2 regions of the Paenibacillus sp. FSL H8-0315 genome follow, and region 2 is predicted to be linked to the other one. Evidence: riboswitches for the same ligand, from Rfam matches in the RefSeq annotation. Region 2 holds a riboswitch; the other holds the start of a gene.
What was found. A riboswitch is a leader RNA that binds a small molecule or an ion and turns the genes downstream of it on or off. The one in region 2 is predicted to bind cyclic di-GMP.
Positions count from the first base shown of each region.

Region 1: it holds a riboswitch for cyclic di-GMP, as region 2 does, so the genes downstream of both, MHB56_RS17670 (transglutaminase-like domain-containing protein) here and MHB56_RS24670 (DUF6612 family protein) in region 2, are expected to answer to the same signal.

Region 1 is NZ_JBBOTA010000001.1:4,055,583-4,064,794, reverse strand. It holds rRNA gene MHB56_RS17675 (16S ribosomal RNA) at 1-1,144, opposite strand, end outside; gene MHB56_RS17670 (transglutaminase-like domain-containing protein) at 1,512-2,321, opposite strand; cyclic di-GMP riboswitch class I at 2,335-2,415, opposite strand; cyclic di-GMP riboswitch class I at 2,490-2,572, opposite strand; gene MHB56_RS17665 (class D sortase) at 2,692-3,351, opposite strand; gene MHB56_RS17660 (GtrA family protein) at 3,454-3,861, opposite strand; gene MHB56_RS17655 (glycosyltransferase family 2 protein) at 3,848-4,828, opposite strand; gene MHB56_RS17650 (phospholipid carrier-dependent glycosyltransferase) at 4,926-6,704, opposite strand; gene MHB56_RS17645 (glycosyltransferase 87 family protein) at 6,694-8,949, opposite strand.
Region 2 is NZ_JBBOTA010000001.1:5,689,445-5,698,656, reverse strand. It holds gene MHB56_RS24675 (NADH-dependent flavin oxidoreductase) at 1-475, opposite strand, end outside; gene MHB56_RS24670 (DUF6612 family protein) at 588-1,436, opposite strand; cyclic di-GMP riboswitch class I at 1,554-1,645, opposite strand; gene MHB56_RS24665 (RNA polymerase sigma factor) at 1,849-2,367, shown strand; gene MHB56_RS24660 (DUF4179 domain-containing protein) at 2,351-3,964, shown strand; gene MHB56_RS24655 (Cof-type HAD-IIB family hydrolase) at 4,118-4,918, opposite strand; gene MHB56_RS24650 (pseudouridine synthase) at 5,180-5,944, opposite strand; gene MHB56_RS24645 (RsmB/NOP family class I SAM-dependent RNA methyltransferase) at 5,947-7,467, opposite strand; gene MHB56_RS24640 (DUF309 domain-containing protein) at 7,569-8,021, opposite strand; gene MHB56_RS24635 (GTP pyrophosphokinase) at 8,011-8,823, opposite strand; gene MHB56_RS24630 (quinone-dependent dihydroorotate dehydrogenase) at 8,858-9,212, opposite strand, start outside.

The DNA.
Region 1 (9,212 bases), 1.6 Mb from region 2:
GCTGGCAACTAAAGTTAAGGGTTGCGCTCGTTGCGGGACTTAACCCAACATCTCACGACACGAGCTGACGACAACCATGCACCACCTGTCTCCTCTGTCCCGAAGGCCGCTGCTATCTCTAGCAGATTCAGAGGGATGTCAAGACCTGGTAAGGTTCTTCGCGTTGCTTCGAATTAAACCACATACTCCACTGCTTGTGCGGGTCCCCGTCAATTCCTTTGAGTTTCAGTCTTGCGACCGTACTCCCCAGGCGGAGTGCTTACTGTGTTAACTTCGGCACCAAGGGTATCGAAACCCCTAACACCTAGCACTCATCGTTTACGGCGTGGACTACCAGGGTATCTAATCCTGTTTGCTCCCCACGCTTTCGCGCCTCAGCGTCAGTTACAGCCCAGAAAGTCGCCTTCGCCACTGGTGTTCCTCCACATATCTACGCATTTCACCGCTACACGTGGAATTCCACTTTCCTCTTCTGTACTCAAGCCACCCAGTTTCCAGTGCGACCTCAGGTTGAGCCCAAGGTTTAAACACCAGACTTAAATAGCCGCCTGCGCGCGCTTTACGCCCAATAATTCCGGACAACGCTTGCCCCCTACGTATTACCGCGGCTGCTGGCACGTAGTTAGCCGGGGCTTTCTTCTCAGGTACCGTCACTCCGGTAGCAGTTACTCTACCGGACGTTCTTCCCTGGCAACAGAGCTTTACGATCCGAAAACCTTCATCACTCACGCGGCGTTGCTCCGTCAGGCTTTCGCCCATTGCGGAAGATTCCCTACTGCTGCCTCCCGTAGGAGTCTGGGCCGTGTCTCAGTCCCAGTGTGGCCGTTCACCCTCTCAGGTCGGCTACGCATCGTCGCCTTGGTGGGCCGTTACCCCACCAACTAGCTAATGCGCCGCAGGCCCATCCCTCAGTGACAGATTGCTCCGTCTTTCATTCTTCTCTCAGGAGAAAAAAGAAATTATCCGGTATTAGCTACCGTTTCCGGTAGTTATCCCAGTCTGAAGGGCAGGTTGCCTACGTGTTACTCACCCGTCCGCCGCTAAGTTATTTTGAAAGCAAGCTTTCAAAATAACTCCGCTCGACTTGCATGTATTAGGCACGCCGCCAGCGTTCGTCCTGAGCCAGGATCAAACTCTCCAATTAGTATTGAAAAGAGCGATATGCTCATTTTGAAACATCTGACGAGAAAATTAATTCTCTAATTTTGGATTTCACTTGCGTGATTTCCTACTCACTCGTTGTTCAGTTTTCAAAGATCAAGTTCTCGTTGGCGCCGTTTAATGTCTCAGCAGCAACTCTTATAATATATCATGTTGTTTTCAGAAATGCAAGCTTTATTTTTCGAAGCTTTTTATCAGCCTCGTCTATATCGCCTGTACGCTGTCTAACAACGCTTACCTATAATACCCCAACTATTAATAGAAAAGCAACCCCTAATATAAAAATAAACAACTAGCTTAATAATTAAGCTAGTTGTTTATTTAATAGGGTTATATTTCTAGCGACGAACTTAATAGTATTTTGCCGCAGTATATTTGCTTGAGGCTTTAATTAAATCGGTTTTCTTATCACTCTTTGAAAGTCCTGCATCCACTGTAGTATCAATGGTAACCCACTTCCCATTAAGCAACACTTCGTTCCAGGCATGATATTGCGTAACGTAGCTTGTATTCCCCATTACCAACTTAGCAGGAACATCTACACTCCGCAGCATTGCGGCAAAAAGAGAAGCGTAATCATAGCAAATCCCTTTTTTAGTAGTCAATGTCTTATCGATGCTTGGAATATAATCAGTAGTTACACTATTAGCAAGAGAGTAATCATATTGTACATTCGCAACTACATAGTTATAGATCGCTTTAACTTTCTCTTCGTCTGTTGTTTTGCCTTGTACTAATTGTTTAGCTTTGACAATCGCTTTATCAGAAGAACTCCATTTCACATTCTGTACGGAGCCCAAATATACGGAATTCGAGTCACTCATGGTTACGTCTACTACTTCGGAATATAATGCTTTGTATTTATTGCCGGTTGTATTCTCCAGAACAGAAACCTTATAAGTCCCATTTCCTTGTTGCAAAGGGAAGTCCTCAGCTTGTCCAGAAGCATACAAGTTATATGTATAGCTGCTGTTATCTTTGGTGATCATGAGTTTGATTCTTTTATCTTTCGGAATATCATAGTTAATACCAATAACACCTTGAGCCACTTTGGATGTAATCAACCAGCTGGCATCTGCACTTGCAGCTTGAGCTGTACTTACCGAAACTGAAGTCATTAGGACGAACAACGCCACCAGCATAAAATAAACCTTTTTCACGGATAAAACTCCTTTCGGTAGCTGGCTGCCATCCTTTCGGGAAGGCCCTTTAGCTTTGCGTCCCTACCTTTCGATAGGTTTGCCGTTATCGTATAAGCTCTATCTGTTCTAGCTTTACTAGATATAATTGATAGAATCCATTTGAAACAAACAAAAAAAGCCTCTTCATTCGGTAGCTGGCTGCCATCCTTTCGGGAAAAGGCCCTTTAGCTTTGCGTCCCTACCTTTCGGAAGGTTTGCCGTTATCGTGTTTAGCTTTCATAGTATAATACTATCATATTTATAGTTGTGAACAAGACCTAATTTACTAGATTACCCATTATTTTATAAATATCTCCCGGTATTTGTGTTTTCTTGTCATTCACTATTCTCATTTTGTTAATTTGGCATGAACAATCAGCCGATGCGTTGGATTCACTAGCGGATCACATGTAATCAGAGTAAGAATCTTATCCTTGTCATTCCCGTCAAGAACGGAGACATCACTCGGATCTACAACAGAAATATCGTATACCTCATAGTTAAACACCTGATCACTAGTCTTTACCGTGATAACATCCCCCACAACAACCTCATTCAATCTGTTAAACAAACGACCCGTAGTTCGAGCCCGATGCGCCGCGATTGCAGCATTCCCGATCTCTCCAAGGGGTGCCGTTTCTTTCATATGGGCTGCAGCATGTTTCATATTAGCTTTTGTAGCCCCTTCTAATACAGGCAGCTTCAAATCAATCTTATCGATTTCAATTAGTGCGATTACTTTGCCACCGACTTCAATCTCCGGTTCAGGCTTTTCTGTCTCTTGGGGTTGGGGCTGTGCCTGGGCATCCAGAACCGATTCCTCTGCTAACAGCTGAGTAACTTCAGCATACCTGCTCCTCAGATCTGACTGGGGAGTACTATCGGCAGTGCTTAGTTCAGCCGTTTCTAATAACTTCTCCTGCTGCCTGTCGTTGTACCATTCGTTAGCTGTCGGATATAACATGATAAGTATCCCAGCCAGTATGAGTAGATAGGAGAATTTACGCAATGTTATTCACCTCCGTATATTGTTTCTATGGTTATATACAAATCAAGCAGAAACAGCTACTTGCCTTTAAGCATAGCAACTCCTTCTGCCTGAAATTAATGTTTAAAATACCCATTTACGACTTCCAAAGAAATTGATGATCACCGTGATAAAGGTAACCAGCACCTTCGAGATCAAGACTTGAATACCTAGTTTGTCTGTCAACAGATGCATTAGCAGCAGTGATATTCCGAGCACTACCAGATTCAGCACGATAAACTTGACCAGCTGCGCGCGGTCGAAGCCTTCTTTATTCCCCCGGTTGCGATCACGAAAGGTTACTTTTTTATTCAAAATAAAGCTATTCGCCGTGCCTGCACTATAGGAGATCACCTGCGCCAATGCGTATACCATCCCTAGAGAATTCAACAATGTGAAAATCACAAAATCAATAAGCGTATTGAGCAAACCTACGGCATTAAATTTGAGGAACTGTATGAATGCAGCGCGCAAGTTCTTATCTGACATCATTGTGGTCCTTCCGGCGGTCCAGTTGTTCTTCGTTCTGGTAGCCTTTAGTCTCACTAACAATATATAGCGGTCTATCTTTAGACTCGTCATAAATCCGTCCGATATACTCCCCAATCACACCTAACAGCATCAGAACGATACCGTTAAAGAGCAGATTAACGCCTACAATGGAAGCCCAGCCCGGAACCGTCCAGGAGGTAAAAAATATCTTTTGAAACAAGACGAAAAATAAATAGAGAAAGCTAGAGAATGAAAGAAAGAATCCAATATACGTAGCAATCTTAAGCGGCTTATGTGAAAAAGAGGTGATGCCATCTAACGCAAAACGAATCATTTTCTTCAGCGGATATTTGGTTTCTCCGGCAAAACGTTCTTCCCGTTCATATTCCACCATAGTCTGCTTGAAGCCAACCCAGCTCACCAAACCTCTGACATAGCGGTTCTTTTCTTTAAGTCCCCGCAGGACATCACATACCTTACGGTCAATAAGACGGAAATCGCCTGTATCCGTTGGAATATCCACACTTATCATACTGCTGAGCAGGCGGTAAAAAAGCTTCGCGGTGACCTTTTTGAACATCGTTTCTCCGTGGCGCTTCAGGCGTTTCGCATATACAACGTCGTAGCCCTCTTTCCACTTCTCGATCATTTGCAAAATGACCTCCGGAGGATCCTGAAGATCAGCGTCAATAACAACAACCGCTTGACCTTCGGCATAGTCCATGCCAGCTGTAATCGCTACCTGATGTCCGAAATTACGCGAGAAGTCAATCAGCTTGACATGCTCGTCTCGTTCACAGATCTCCCGAATCATCTGGGCGGAACGATCACGACTGCCGTCATTGACGAAGACCAGCTCATAAGTATCGCCGCACTCGTCCATTACTTTTTTCAAACGTTCATAAGTATGGCTAATTACTTGCTCCTCATTGAACATGGGTACAATCACACTATATCTGGCTTTCACCTTTATTCCTCCTACAAGCTTTTTGGAGCGTTACATCCATCTACACTTCATAATAACGCTGCATGCATAAACTTATTTTATAGATTTTTATTAAATCCTAGAAAACCCAAGTAGGGAACCAACGCAGCATATCTTTCACGTAATCTCCACTGACCTGCATCCCTGACAGTACCGGGTAGAAAGCGATAAAGAGCAGCAAAGCAACAGCTACATAGACATACTGTACGTAACGTGCCTCAGGGAATTTAGTATCCAGCAACTTCATTATATATACAATACCAAGAATCATAAATGGCACCATAGCAAAATAATGGTAAATAAATGTTTCTCTTGGGACAAGCATCCACGGAACATATTGCGAGAAGAAGGCAATCCAGATCATGTAGAGATTCTTATCTTTACGTTTCAGCGTAATCCACAGTGTTGCCAACATTGCAAAAATACCCGTCCACCAGATAAGCGGATTCCCCATAGTCACTATACTGCTGACCTGACCTTCCGGCAAACCTTCACCACCGCTAAAGAACCAGACCGGTCTCTTCATAAACGGCCATTGCCACCATGAGGAAGCAAAAGGATGTGTAGCTACAAGCTGGCTGTGGTAGTTGTACATATTCTTTTGGGAATCAATCAAACCTTTTATAGTGAAGCCCTCTGCTGATGCAGATAACCCCGGCACAAAAGATAAGCTATAAATAATTACTGGAATAATTACAAAGAACCCGATACAACTAGCCAACGTAATAATAGTCTTTTTCCAAAAAGAATCTACTGCTTCACGACAGGTGCCCAGCAATTCCTTGTCTTTAATCTTCCCCTCTGCCAGCAGGCGTCCGGAGGCTTGGTATTCTCTGTAGCGTTCAAAAAGGGAGATAGCCAGCATAATGGCCAGCCCTGCTCCTCCATAGAGCACAATCCATTTCGAAGCTACGCCGATTCCGAAGAATAAGCCAGACCAGAATAACGGAATTAATGTTTTTCTTAAAGGCTGCTTGTAGAAATTCATTGTGTAATACCGCTGCATAAAATAGAACATCAACATAATGAAGAACACTCCGTATACGTCAATCGTGGAGATTCTTGTCTGTGTGAAATGCATGAAATCCAGCGCAAACAATCCCGCCGCGAGGGCGGCGTATTTGCTTTTCTTAAACAAACGCAGCGCCATTACATATATGAGAGGTAACATGGCAACTCCGAACAATGTTCCGATAATACGCCAGCCGAATGGATTGACCCCGAACAGCTCCATACCTATGGCAATTAACAGCTTACCAAGCGGTGGATGCGTATTCTCGTAAGGCACAATCCCGTGCGTATATTCATAAGCTGTTCGCGCATGATAGATCTCGTCAAAATAAGTGCTATTCATAAAGTTAGAATGTTCCGGAATGAGCGACTGCTCGTCAAAAAGATTGGCCGCTGCTCCTCTTTTAGGTACTGCGTTAGCATCCGGTGTCACACCGGCAATAGGAAGGGGGATTCTTTCTCCCCCCTGCTCATAAAAGGCCATTTCGTTCAAAGTGAACCCTGGAGATGTAACTGTAAACTTCACATATCTCGCAGTAACGTTCAGGGGTTGGCTTTTCCAGATGAAGACATTCCCGACATCCTCACTGACATCCATCGGACTGCTCCAGACCTCAGGATTGTCGCTGAATTCCAGCTTGAACTTCCCCGTGCCCACGCCTCCAAAGATATTGACCCGTTCCAATGGTTTACTCTGCCCCAAATCTACATAGAAGCTTTCACCACTGGCAGCAGGCTCCCATAAGGTCTCTGGAGATTTAGTAGAGCCAAGATTATATAAAGCAAGCGCTGCGTAAACGGCCGTAATAGCTATTATGCATATCCAATCTATACGCTTAAACTTCATCGTTAAATCGCCCTCCCTTCTGATGCGGTTTAATTTGCCCGACAACTCTCAAATCTTCTTCATATTGTTCTTCCGGTGTAATTGGTGCTGGAAGAGGTTTTATTCCCTTGCGGACATACACATCGTATCCGATATTCAGCATATAAAGCAGCAATGCTAGATTAGCTATAGCAGTCACTAATACGATTCCGTCTGCACCCGGGCTAACATCTGCATTCAGGTGGGATAAGGTGTACGCCACATTGATGTATTGCGTTAAGCTGAATCCGAGAAATAGCGATAAAAAGCGGCGGTCCCGACTTTCTATATAAGTAAACAAACAAAGAATAAGAGCAGGGAACATATAACGTTCATGCATTTTGGTGCCAAGCACAAAGACCACTACTATAAGCACCATGCCGATAAAATAGGATTTGGTCAGGTCCAAGCGATCCTTTTTAAAGGAATAAAATGCCGCAACAGCTACAGCCACTAAAATAAATATGAAGCCCCATACACGGTATGGAATGCCAAGCCAGGTTAGATCAAGGGATGACCACATCGGATCAGTCAGTGCATACAGATTAAATGCATTCACTGAAGAATACGGATAGGAAGATAACGTACTCTTGTAAAGGTCAATAATCCCTACCAGACCTCCGTTATTCCAGAAAAACGGTGCCGCAAGCAATCCGAAGATCCCTAATCCATACAAAGCTCCGAATCCAAGCTGCTTCCAAGCGCGGTGATGATAAAAAGCAAACAATAATACCGGCGTGAATATCAACGCTTGCGGTTTAATTAGCGTCGCTAAGGCAAACAAAATTGCGGAGCGAACAAACTTTTTGTTCGCTCCGCCATGGATACTGAGCAGCAGGAAGATCAAAAAGAATGAATCTGCTTGTCCCCAAGCCGCTGAATTAATAAGTACCGCTGGGTTAAACAGAAACAACAGCATTAAGCCGAAAGCTATTCCTGTGCCGAGTTTTTTGCGTGACATTTGATAAATGAAGTAGCCGAGCACCAAATCAGAAAGGATCGCAGGGAGCTTGAAGAGCAAATTCTCTCCACCTGAGCCCTGAGTGAATCCTAAAACGCCACGAATGGCGCTAAGCACGTACAATATGTACAAATAGCCAGGAGGATAATCGGCAAAATAACCTTCTTCATAAAATTTGCCTGGACCTAAATCCACCATACGCTGTCCCCAAGAAATAAAGGTATTCATATCATTCTGATATCCTTGCGCGGTAAGACCAATCCACACTCTCAGAATAAAAGCAATTCCGATGGCAATGCTCAGCCATTTGGAATAAATATTCTCAGGCTGCTTCATAAGCTTCTCACTACGGAATGCCTTAGTATAAAGCACTGCAAAAAACACGCTAAACAGCGCTGAGATCAGCAACATCTTAGTTGGAGATACTTTATGTGGAGTGTCTGCCTTTTTGTCGCCGGCATCTGGACTAACCGCTGAACTATCCAGCGAAATGACGTTAGCCCCTTCAGGAGCCGCGTCTAATTTTTCTACAGCAAAATCATCAAAATAAGCCTTACCTTGAATCAAGCTAGAGTAGCCGCCCAGACTTGCGCCTATGCCAAATGACTTCTGCTCCGGTCCTGTCTGGCCGATATATTCAAGATACTGCCATTCACCTGCCGTATCAGTTACGCTGGGATACCCCCCGCCTACTCCAACGGCAAGAATGTTGGCGCCCATTCCCTCTCCTGCTGTACTTCCTACTTTGATCCATCCAGAGATTTTATAATAACTATTCGGCGTAGCCTCAATCGTCTGCACCCATTTCGAATGATTGGGCTCGATATTCTCAATGACTGCCGCCTTGCTGCCGGAATGAACTTCCTCCGATTGGATTGAAAGTAGGCCTGAATTATCTCCTGAAATCCACATATCCTTAGTCCAGTTAGAAGGCGCATCATCTCCCCCCTCCTCAAAGCCAGGGTTCTGCAATAGATTCCCCTCTGCATAAATGCTTGTTACAGGAAGCACAAACAATAACAGCATCAATACAGTCATTACGGCCGCACGTGTACTCTTGATCATCGTCCCAACCTCACCTCGTCCTATATTCATCTTAGTCCAGCCAAAAGCATATCCCTTCTGAAAAACAACTCCCGAATTAGTGTATTTCACCGTTGCTAAGAAATCATTTGGATTGATTTTCTCATAAAAGAGCATATAAATATAGGGTATGTTAACCTTATCTGGATCGCAGACCCTTCCATCCACAATATTCCATTCCATAGGATCGCCCTAAGCTTCAAGGCTCTTATATAGACTCTTATATAGAATAGAAGAATCGCAGTGGCTAAAGCAAATACCGGAGCAAAAAAACAGGCCATTCTATCAGCATAAAGCGAGAGAACTAACAAAATGGTAAGACCATAGGACCATCTAGGGGTTTGAAGTATTTTCAGTACAAAATAAACAGAGATCAGGATCAAGGAGGGAACAAATTGGACTCTAACGCCAAGGCTGCCTCGTCCTGAACATCACCTCTTCAACAA
Region 2 (9,212 bases):
CTGTTAATGCTCTTGGAATTTCTGCATTCGGGCGTTCGGCAGCAATGGCGCTGGAGGAAACGGGTTGTACGCCACGCAATATTTTTGAATCTGTCATTCTTCCTGCATGGAATAGCTGTAAAATAGCCTTTGTTCCATTTCGTTTAATAGTAGATGCTAATCGGCTGAGGCTAGGAATAAATTCATCGGAGGAAACACTAAGTTCACCTTCCCATCCTTTTCCACCCTCTTGTACATTTGCTGCCGCAGTGATGACCGCACCTACTTCGCCCGTTCTTAGCGAATAGTATTTCAATTCATCTTGTGTTACTACACCGTCATAAAAGCTCATTCGAGTGGTCATTGGAGCCATAACCACTCGGTTTTTTAATGTCAGCCCTCTGCGAAAAGTTAATGCTGTGTCTAGTGCTATCATCTTTTTCCCAACTTTCATTAAATTATATTTAGATAAATTATTATATACATGCGCATACATATAAATTACAGCAATGATTTATTCTTGTCAACTAATAAAGAACTGCTGTTGGATACAACAAAAAGCGCTGTTCCGCTGAACAGCGCTTTTCGCTCGTTATGAATCGTCCTTATTATTCTAGTTCGGCCGGTTTTACAATGGCTGCACCTTTATTATTTTTGGAATATTTAGCTTCGATTTTCGTGGTGTATGTATCTTTGGCTCCATCACTTACCAGCACATAACTCAGATCGACTATCAGCTTTTCCGTTTGCCAGGTCTTAGTATTGACGAATAATTTCCACGTTACGCTTTTGGGTTGAACTGTCTCTCCATCCCAGAGGTTCTCCTGGTCATAGAGTTTGATTATCCCCTTAGCTGCTGTCGGATCGGTTACCGTGAATTGTAAGACTGTTTGTGCGCCAGCAGTGCTGACTTTCATGGATTTTTTATAACTTTTGACCGAATCAAGCATGGAAACAGGATCGTATTGGCCTTTAGAGTAAAAGGCATCCCATTCCGTTTTCTCCAGTCCAAGCCAATATTGTGCATCAGGATCGATTGGCTCCCCGTCATCGTCGTAACCTTCATCTTCAGATTCATCGATCAGTTCACTTCCGTCTACAAGATAGTAAAACTCCTTGTCATTGGCATATAGACTGTACGATGTTTCTAAAAGACTACTAGCGACAGTGCCTGCTGCGGCAAAATTCGGCAGACGGTTGATATCCAGCTTCAGAGTGTTGGTGTTGCTGATACGCACCCCGCCGCTTTGAATATCCTGTTTTTTGGTCACATCCAGATGGAAATTCTTTATTGCTTTGGAGGCTGCCGTTACTTTGCTGATCATCTGATCCGCGGTTACTACTGTTGAGGTAGCTGCTGACACTACTCCTGGATTAGACATCCATCCGATCGTTCCGGACAGCAATAAAGCACCTACTGCCAAACTAGTACCTATTGTTTTGAAAAAACTGTTCATGTACTTCCCCTTTCGGCCCCTTGCGATAATGTAACGCCGTATAGGTCGAAATAATAAAAGAGCTCAAAATAGACTACATATTCTTAGAGCTATCCTTTATGCTTCATAAGACATCCCTATGGCGGCCTGGCGATCATTTCCTTCTGTCGAAAGGCTTTAGACCCATGGCTTTGTGTCATCATCTTTCGATGATTTTACCTTTAACGCGGACATTCAATTAGTTTTAATAGATTACGGACGCATGTCCCACCGCTAATTTTATCATGGTTATAATTACCTGTAAACGACTTATCTTCCATTCGAATTCGCTATGATACTCAGAAGAAATACTACAATCAAAATGAAAAATGAACGATTACATACGCTTATAAGTCTTATTAATGAGAACAGCAAAGACAGGGGGTGCAGCAAAATGAGTGACCGGGAAATTTTCGAGCTCTATAAAGAACAAGTATATTATTTTTGTTACTACTTAATGAAAAATCAGGCAGATGCGGAGGATATTTCCCAAGAGGTATTTGTAAAAGTTATCTTAGCGGATAAGTCGAAGGTAAGAAACTTGAAAGCTTGGATTTTACGAATTGCTTCGAATGAGTGCAACAGTGTGATCAAAAGGCGTAAGACGGGGTGGATGAAAGAAGTACGTAATTATTTACTATCCAGGTCTGAGGAATCAAACCCTGTAGAAAAACGTTTGGATCGACAGGAAACTAAAAAAGAATTACAAGGGTTATACAGTCAGCTTCCTGACAAAATCAGAATGGTAGTAGTCCTTCGTTTTATAAACGAATTGACTGTACCCGAGATCTCTAAAGTTATGAGCATACCCGAAGGAACTGTAAAATCCAGACTGAACAAGGGACTTAAAATACTAAATAGAATGGGTGGAACCCAACTAAAGGAGCTGAATAGTAATGAGTCTGTATATTGAAAAAGATAAACATATTCCCCGACCGGATTATGATTTGATGTGGACTGCCATAGAACAAGAAGCATATACACGTCAAAGAAATCAGCATGCCTCCCAGAATACTCCTAGGTCTAATAAAAAGGTTATTCCTATCAGTATTGTCTTCTCTTGCCTCTTACTTGTAGCCATTCCTGTATTCGCTAGTATGACGATTAATTGGGATAAAATTGGTGGTCGAAGTGTGAGCAATGCATTAAATAACGGCATCGGTCAACAGTATAATCTTCAAACTTCCAGTTCAGGAGTAACAATGAATTTGAACGGTGTTGTAACTGATGGAGAAAAAATGAAAATGCTGTTATCACTTGATACTAAATCTGATCTATCCAAATATACTGGATTTGCTACAGAGGAAAACATCATGACTAGTGAATCCGGTGCCAAGGCAAAGGTATACGGTTATTTAGAATACGATCCTGAAAGCCAGAAACTCATTGGAGTATATGAGACACCTGATACATTAAAGGATGATAAAAAGGACTACAGGTTTGAAGCACGGAATCTCATTTTTTACAGTGATCGGAATATTCCCTTACAATCTAATCATCAAGCAGGGGATACTATCAATACTGGAGTTAAGCAATATCCAAGCCTTCAAATCGAATCCGTTCGACATGTTTCCAATCAAACCATTATCCGTTACAAAGTCGCTGCATCACCATCTGACTTAGGACGGGGTAATCCACATTTGGTAGTTAGTACTGGTGGTCAAAAGAATGAAGCAATTCCAACCATCATGCCTAACGAAGGATCGGATTTATTTATTGAACAGGTTTTCAATATAACTGAATCAGATTGGAAGGAAGCTAGTCTTCATTTTAGTTACATTGAAGAAGCGAAACGATTTTCAGGTACGTGGAAGTTCGATTTTAAAGCAGATGGAAAAAAAGCAAGTGAGGCGATTTACACTAAGAAACTGTATAACAGTCCTGAATTTCAAGAAAAGACCGGCATAACCTTAGATCAGCTAGTAGTTACCCCTTTGGATATCCAAATTCTAATAGATGAAAATGATTCGCTTAAAAAAGGAATTGTCCACTATAATACCGCTCAGTTGGTTATAGGTGATCAAACAATCACTGGGGGTTGGAATTTGAAAGGAGATCATTCCGAAAGCTACCAGCATTTATTTCAATTCGAATCTCCGGAATGGTATAACGACTGGTCCGATGTTCCAATGAAACTTATATTAAAGGATGCTGTCATTGAGAAACGTGATACTACTAAGAATTGGATCACTATAAACAAACCTAAAGAAGAAAAGCAGTTCACTTCACTTGATGTCGATGGGTTAAAAATTGAATTCACTTACTATACTGAGGGCGAAAATTTGATTGTCGAATCAACATCCAAATCTTCTGGCTTCAAAAGCGTTAACCAAACTACGTTACGGATTAATGGCAAAGAAGTGGTGCCTGAAATTACACCTAAGGGCATGATATCTACAGGAACTAATATTGATAGCTACAAAGATATCCCTTTCGACGAAAAAATCGAACTGAACCCTGGTATCTATAAATATAGCGATCCTAGCCGGAACGAGGAAATTAAACTTTAATGCAGGAAGTTAATCTATGTCCCGCCCTTTCTAGTTAATCCTAAGGGCGGGTTTATTTATGGATAAAATCATTTCTGTTTAGGTATCTCTTTTATTTCCTTCACAACAAAAAAAGCATAGAACGGACTCAAGTCCGCTTTATGCTTTCCATTATTAAGATAAACAATATTTAACCAGCGCATCTCGCACACCATGCTCGTTGTTAGACCCCGTGACAGCATTCGCTGCCGCTTTGACCTCAACCGGAGAATTATCCATCGCAACGCCCATACCCGCGTATGTAAGCATAGAAATATCATTAAAATAATTACCGATCGAAAGAACTTCCTCTTGCGGAATTCCCAGCTTCACAGCCAGATTCTTTAAGGCGTTGCCCTTGGAGGCTTCCGGATGCATCAAGTCAACGAAAAATTCACCACTGCGCAAAATATTGTACTCATGGGTCCAAGTACGCCATTCACGTTCAGCTTCGTCAAGGATTTCTGGTTGTGTAAATACAGTAAACTTAACAACCGGTTCACGGAAATCTTCCCATGCTGGCAGTGTAGCCGGCACGATACGGAAGTGTTCATACATATAATTGGCTTCTTTGGTCAGGTTTTCTACATTATCTACATACATATCAAAAGCCGTATTCACATCATAATGAATATCATGCTTTCTACAATAATCAATATAAGGGTCAAGACCACGAGCATCCATACCGTATTGATGCAGCACTTCCCGATCTTTCACACGAACCGTAGCAGCTCCATTATGACCCAGCACATAACCAGACAGCCCCATTTCCTCCATAAAAGGAATCGAGTTCTGCGGACTGCGGCCGGTACATAACACGATTTGTCCTCCAAGACGTGTAACCTCAGCAATGGCTTCTTTATTCTCAGTGCTCAAGTGGTGATCATCATTCAACAGTGTACCATCTACATCTAGTGCAATCAGTTTGTATCTCATACTCCCACCATCCTTGTCTTTCTTTTTCTATATATATTGAACCTGGCTATTTGAGTTAAGTTTCAGTCGCAACTGCGGTGAATATTTGGACTTCCAGCCGCTGTTGTTTCCAGATTTCTTGATTTATACCGTTTACTAGTGGTTGAAATCCGGAAACAAAGGCGGCCGCTATCGCTCTTACAGTTCCAAATTTCCCCTCCGCCACTCCATTCCCTTATCCCAAGTTTCCAAATTCAATTTATATACCATTTTTTCTCTATATTATTGTTCTGATGCTTCTGTACTTAAGAGTGCCAGTTCCTCTAGCGTAAGTTCACGACTAGCTCCCAGTGGCAGGCTTTCATCCAGCTTCAATTCTCCCATAGATACTCGTTTCAGAAAAGTGACTTTTTTGCCGACAGCTTGGAACATTCGCTTCACCTGGTGAAACTTTCCTTCTGTGATGATCAGCGAAATATGTGAGATTACTTTACTGCCGCGTTCTCTTCCCAATATAGTTAGCTGTGCAGGTAAAGTAACATATCCATCTTCCAGCTCGACACCTGCCGCAAAAGCCGCTACATCGTCTGCATCTACGTCTCCCTCAACTGTTGCTTCATACGTCTTAGGGACATGCTTGCGTGGCGATAGTAGCTCGTGAGCAAGCTTTCCATCATTGGTGAGCAGAAGCAGCCCTACTGTGTCCTTATCTAACCTTCCTACAGGAAAAGGTTCAAACTGTACATATTCCTGCTTTAAAAGATCCAGAACGGTCCGATCCCGCTTGTCCTCTGTTGCCGACAGAACTCCCGGTGGCTTATTCATCATAAGATAAATAAATTCACGATAGGTAACAAGCTCGCCGCCAACCACAATTTTATCGTGATACGGGTCTACATGAAATCCACTATCCTTGACGACTGCACCATTCACGGTAATTAAACCTTGCTTGGCTTGTTTACGAATATCGCTGCGTGATCCTACCCCCATATGGGACAATACTTTATCTAAACGCTGCTTTTTTGCAGTTTTCCCTGATAGGCTCATTCTTACATCCACCTCCAGCCTGCGGGATATTCATTCTTGAGCACACCGTCCTGCCACTTCCCCCAGCCTGCACTATAACCATCTATGCAGACCAGTACGTATCCTTTTTGGGTAGTTCCTATTTTAATAGAGAGACGTTCTTGACTAATCAACAATGTCTCTCCTTTAAGATAGGAAATAGCTTCATTACTCGTACTGGAAAGTGAGACACTTCGGCAGCTCTCTTCAGGGTGTAACGCGGTAGCCATTGGATGTCCTGGGATAAATCTGCCGTTACGGACATGTCCTACATACCATCCTGGACGAATCGCCTTTAATCCATTTAATCTTTCCTTAGGTAGTGGGGAGATGTACAGATGATCACCGAAGAAAATCGGATACCCTTTTGGCTCCCAGCCAAGCTGGTCTTTTATAAAATCTCCATATGCAGCCAAGGCTTGCTCTTCTCCTGAACCTTGACGGCCACGTTCAGCGCCAGCAGCAGATTTATTAGAGAACTTACCTTCTTTCCCTCGTCTGGCTTCTGGTTTGTTTGCGGATTTAATATGAGCAGTGCCTTTTTTATTCGTATTCCGTGTAACTGCACTCAACTTAACTTCGGCTTGATCACGTTCCTCTGCAGATACCTTTGGCCCCACATGCTGCAGCACAGCCATGAAATGTCCTTCACCTTTTACTTTATGCGGCCATAGTCTTGCTGTCCCTGATAGTTCTCCAAAACCAGGAGCAAATGAGCCAGTGCCTCCAACTGTAATCACCGAAAACTGTGGATGTTCAGAAATAAACTCCGATATAATTTCTTCATTTTCTTCTGTAGCAAATGTACAGGTTGAATAGACAAGTGTACCTCCCGGTGCCAACGCTGTTGCAGCAGAACGTAAAATATCCCGCTGCATGGCTGCATATTTGGCAGGTGTACCTGAATCCCACTGCTTCACCATGTCTTCATCTTTACGGAACATCCCTTCACCTGAGCAAGGAGCATCAATCAAGATTTTGTCAAAATAAAGCGGGAATGCCGCTGCAATATGATCTGGACTTTCGTTTAATACGATACCGTTGCGCACCCCATATAGCTCTAGATTTTTGGCTAAGGCTTTCGTGCGTTCTGGATGAAGATCATTGGTAACCAACAAGCCTTCTCCTGAGAGCTTGGCAGAAATCTGTGTGGATTTGCCCCCAGGTGCAGCGCATAAATCAAGGACACGATCTCCTGGCTGTACATCAAGCAGTTCCACAGGTGCCATAGCGCTTGGCTCTTGAATGTAATACAATCCCGCGTGATAATGTGGATGTTTACCTGGTCTGGCCCCATCCTCTGTATAGAATCCGGTTGGACACCACGGAATGGGTTCCAGCTCTAAAGTGGAAAGAGCTTGCAATTTCTCCACTGAAATTTTCAAGGTATTAACACGAACGCCTCCGTTAGGGGTCTCCTTGTACGAATCCGCAAATTGATTATAATCCGTTCCCAGCAAGTCCATCATACGCTCGCTGAAAGAACTGGGCAGTTGTGCCGCCATGATGCCGTCCTCCTGATAGTACTGCTAAAATTTAGGTGTTTAAAGATTCAAGGAACACCCTTACGGGTGTCCCTTTGGCAATACTCATTTATAGAGGATCATTATTTACGATGAGAAGAGGTCGGTCTTTGAGGACCTCGTCGTTGAGGATTATTCGGTGTGATCACCTCAGCCGCAGAGTTCACTTCATCCGCTAGACCTTGATCAATGATTTCTATAGTCAGATCATAATAAGAAAATGGCTGCTGCTCACACGACTCCATGCGGCGAACATAATCCTTCACTTCCACCACTAGCTTAGCCAAATTAATGCCGAGTGTCACTGCTGAATATTCTTCCAGCTTGGCAGCAGCCCCGCTTAGCATAATCGTTGCACCACGCATATTATTATTGCGGCAATGGTACAACCCAACAGCTACTTGGAGAAGTGCTTTGTACAATGGGTCGCGTTGCTTGGCAAGCCATAGCTCTTCGAGCACCTCGTGACATTCGAAATAATCCCGGTCACGATTAAAGTACACTAGATACGCCAAGTACAACGGATCATAAGCCATCCGGCAAACTATCCTTTTTAGCTGCGGAGAGAAGTCCCCGTACATGATCCAGAAGCTCCTTCATCGCTTCCATGTCCTGAGCCTGCCATATTTCGTTAAATCGAGCCTGAGTATCTATAGCCTCATTCACCAAATGATAGAAATACAATTGATGAATAGATTTGAGAATTTGAGTCGTCATATTCGAGTTTTCCTCGAAGGTCTTTTGTGCTTCCAGGATTTCATCACGAATACTGGACATTTCGCTGTCCAAGATGGAGGCTGCTTCAGCTGCGGTTTTCAGGCGCACTCGCATTTCATCCGGTAAGCTTTCCCGATATTTATAATTCAGAGAGTGCTCTATGGTTGCCCAGAAATTCATAGCTAGTGTACGAATTTGGATCTCTGCGAGCACTATTTTTTGTCCCAGAGCTGTCTGCACAGGATATTTAATAATCATATGAAAGCTGCGATACCCGCTCTCTTTATAATTGGTGATGTAATCCTTCTCATACAGGACTTCAAGATCCTTACGAGCCCGGATATATTCGGCCACTCTGCGGATATCCTCCACGAACTGGCACATAATCCGGATCCCGGCTATATCTTCAATGCCTGTCTCCAGATCCTCCATCTTCACATTCAGGCGCTTAGCCTTCTCCAAAATGCTTGACAGCCGCTTTACACGACCAGTTACGAATTCAATCGGCGTGTATTCCTCTCTTTTCTTCAACTCCGAACGCATTGTTTTGAATTTAACTTTCAATTCTTCCACAGTCTGTTCATATGGAAGCAAAAAAGTTCCCCAGTCCCTGCCGTCCATCGCCTTCGTCCTCCTGTCCTTTCGACTCCTTCAATCAGTGATGATCAGCACCCACTGCTTCAGAGATATGACTGAATCCGTCCCGCCGTAAGAGCTGCCGTAATCCGGCATGCAGCCTGCGGTTAACCTCCGGTCCTTCGTAGATGAGTGCTGTATAAATTTCGACCAGACTTGCGCCTGCTCTTATCTTGTCATACGCATCCTGACTGGTGAATATGCCCCCTGAACCTATGATCGGCATCTTCCCTTCAGTCTGGCGATAAATCCTACGAATGATTTCCGTTGACCGGTCACGAAGTGGCTTACCGCTTAATCCACCTGTCTCATTAGCCTTTTCATGACTAAGTCCATCCCGGTTCAATGTAGTATTCGTAGCAATAATACCATCC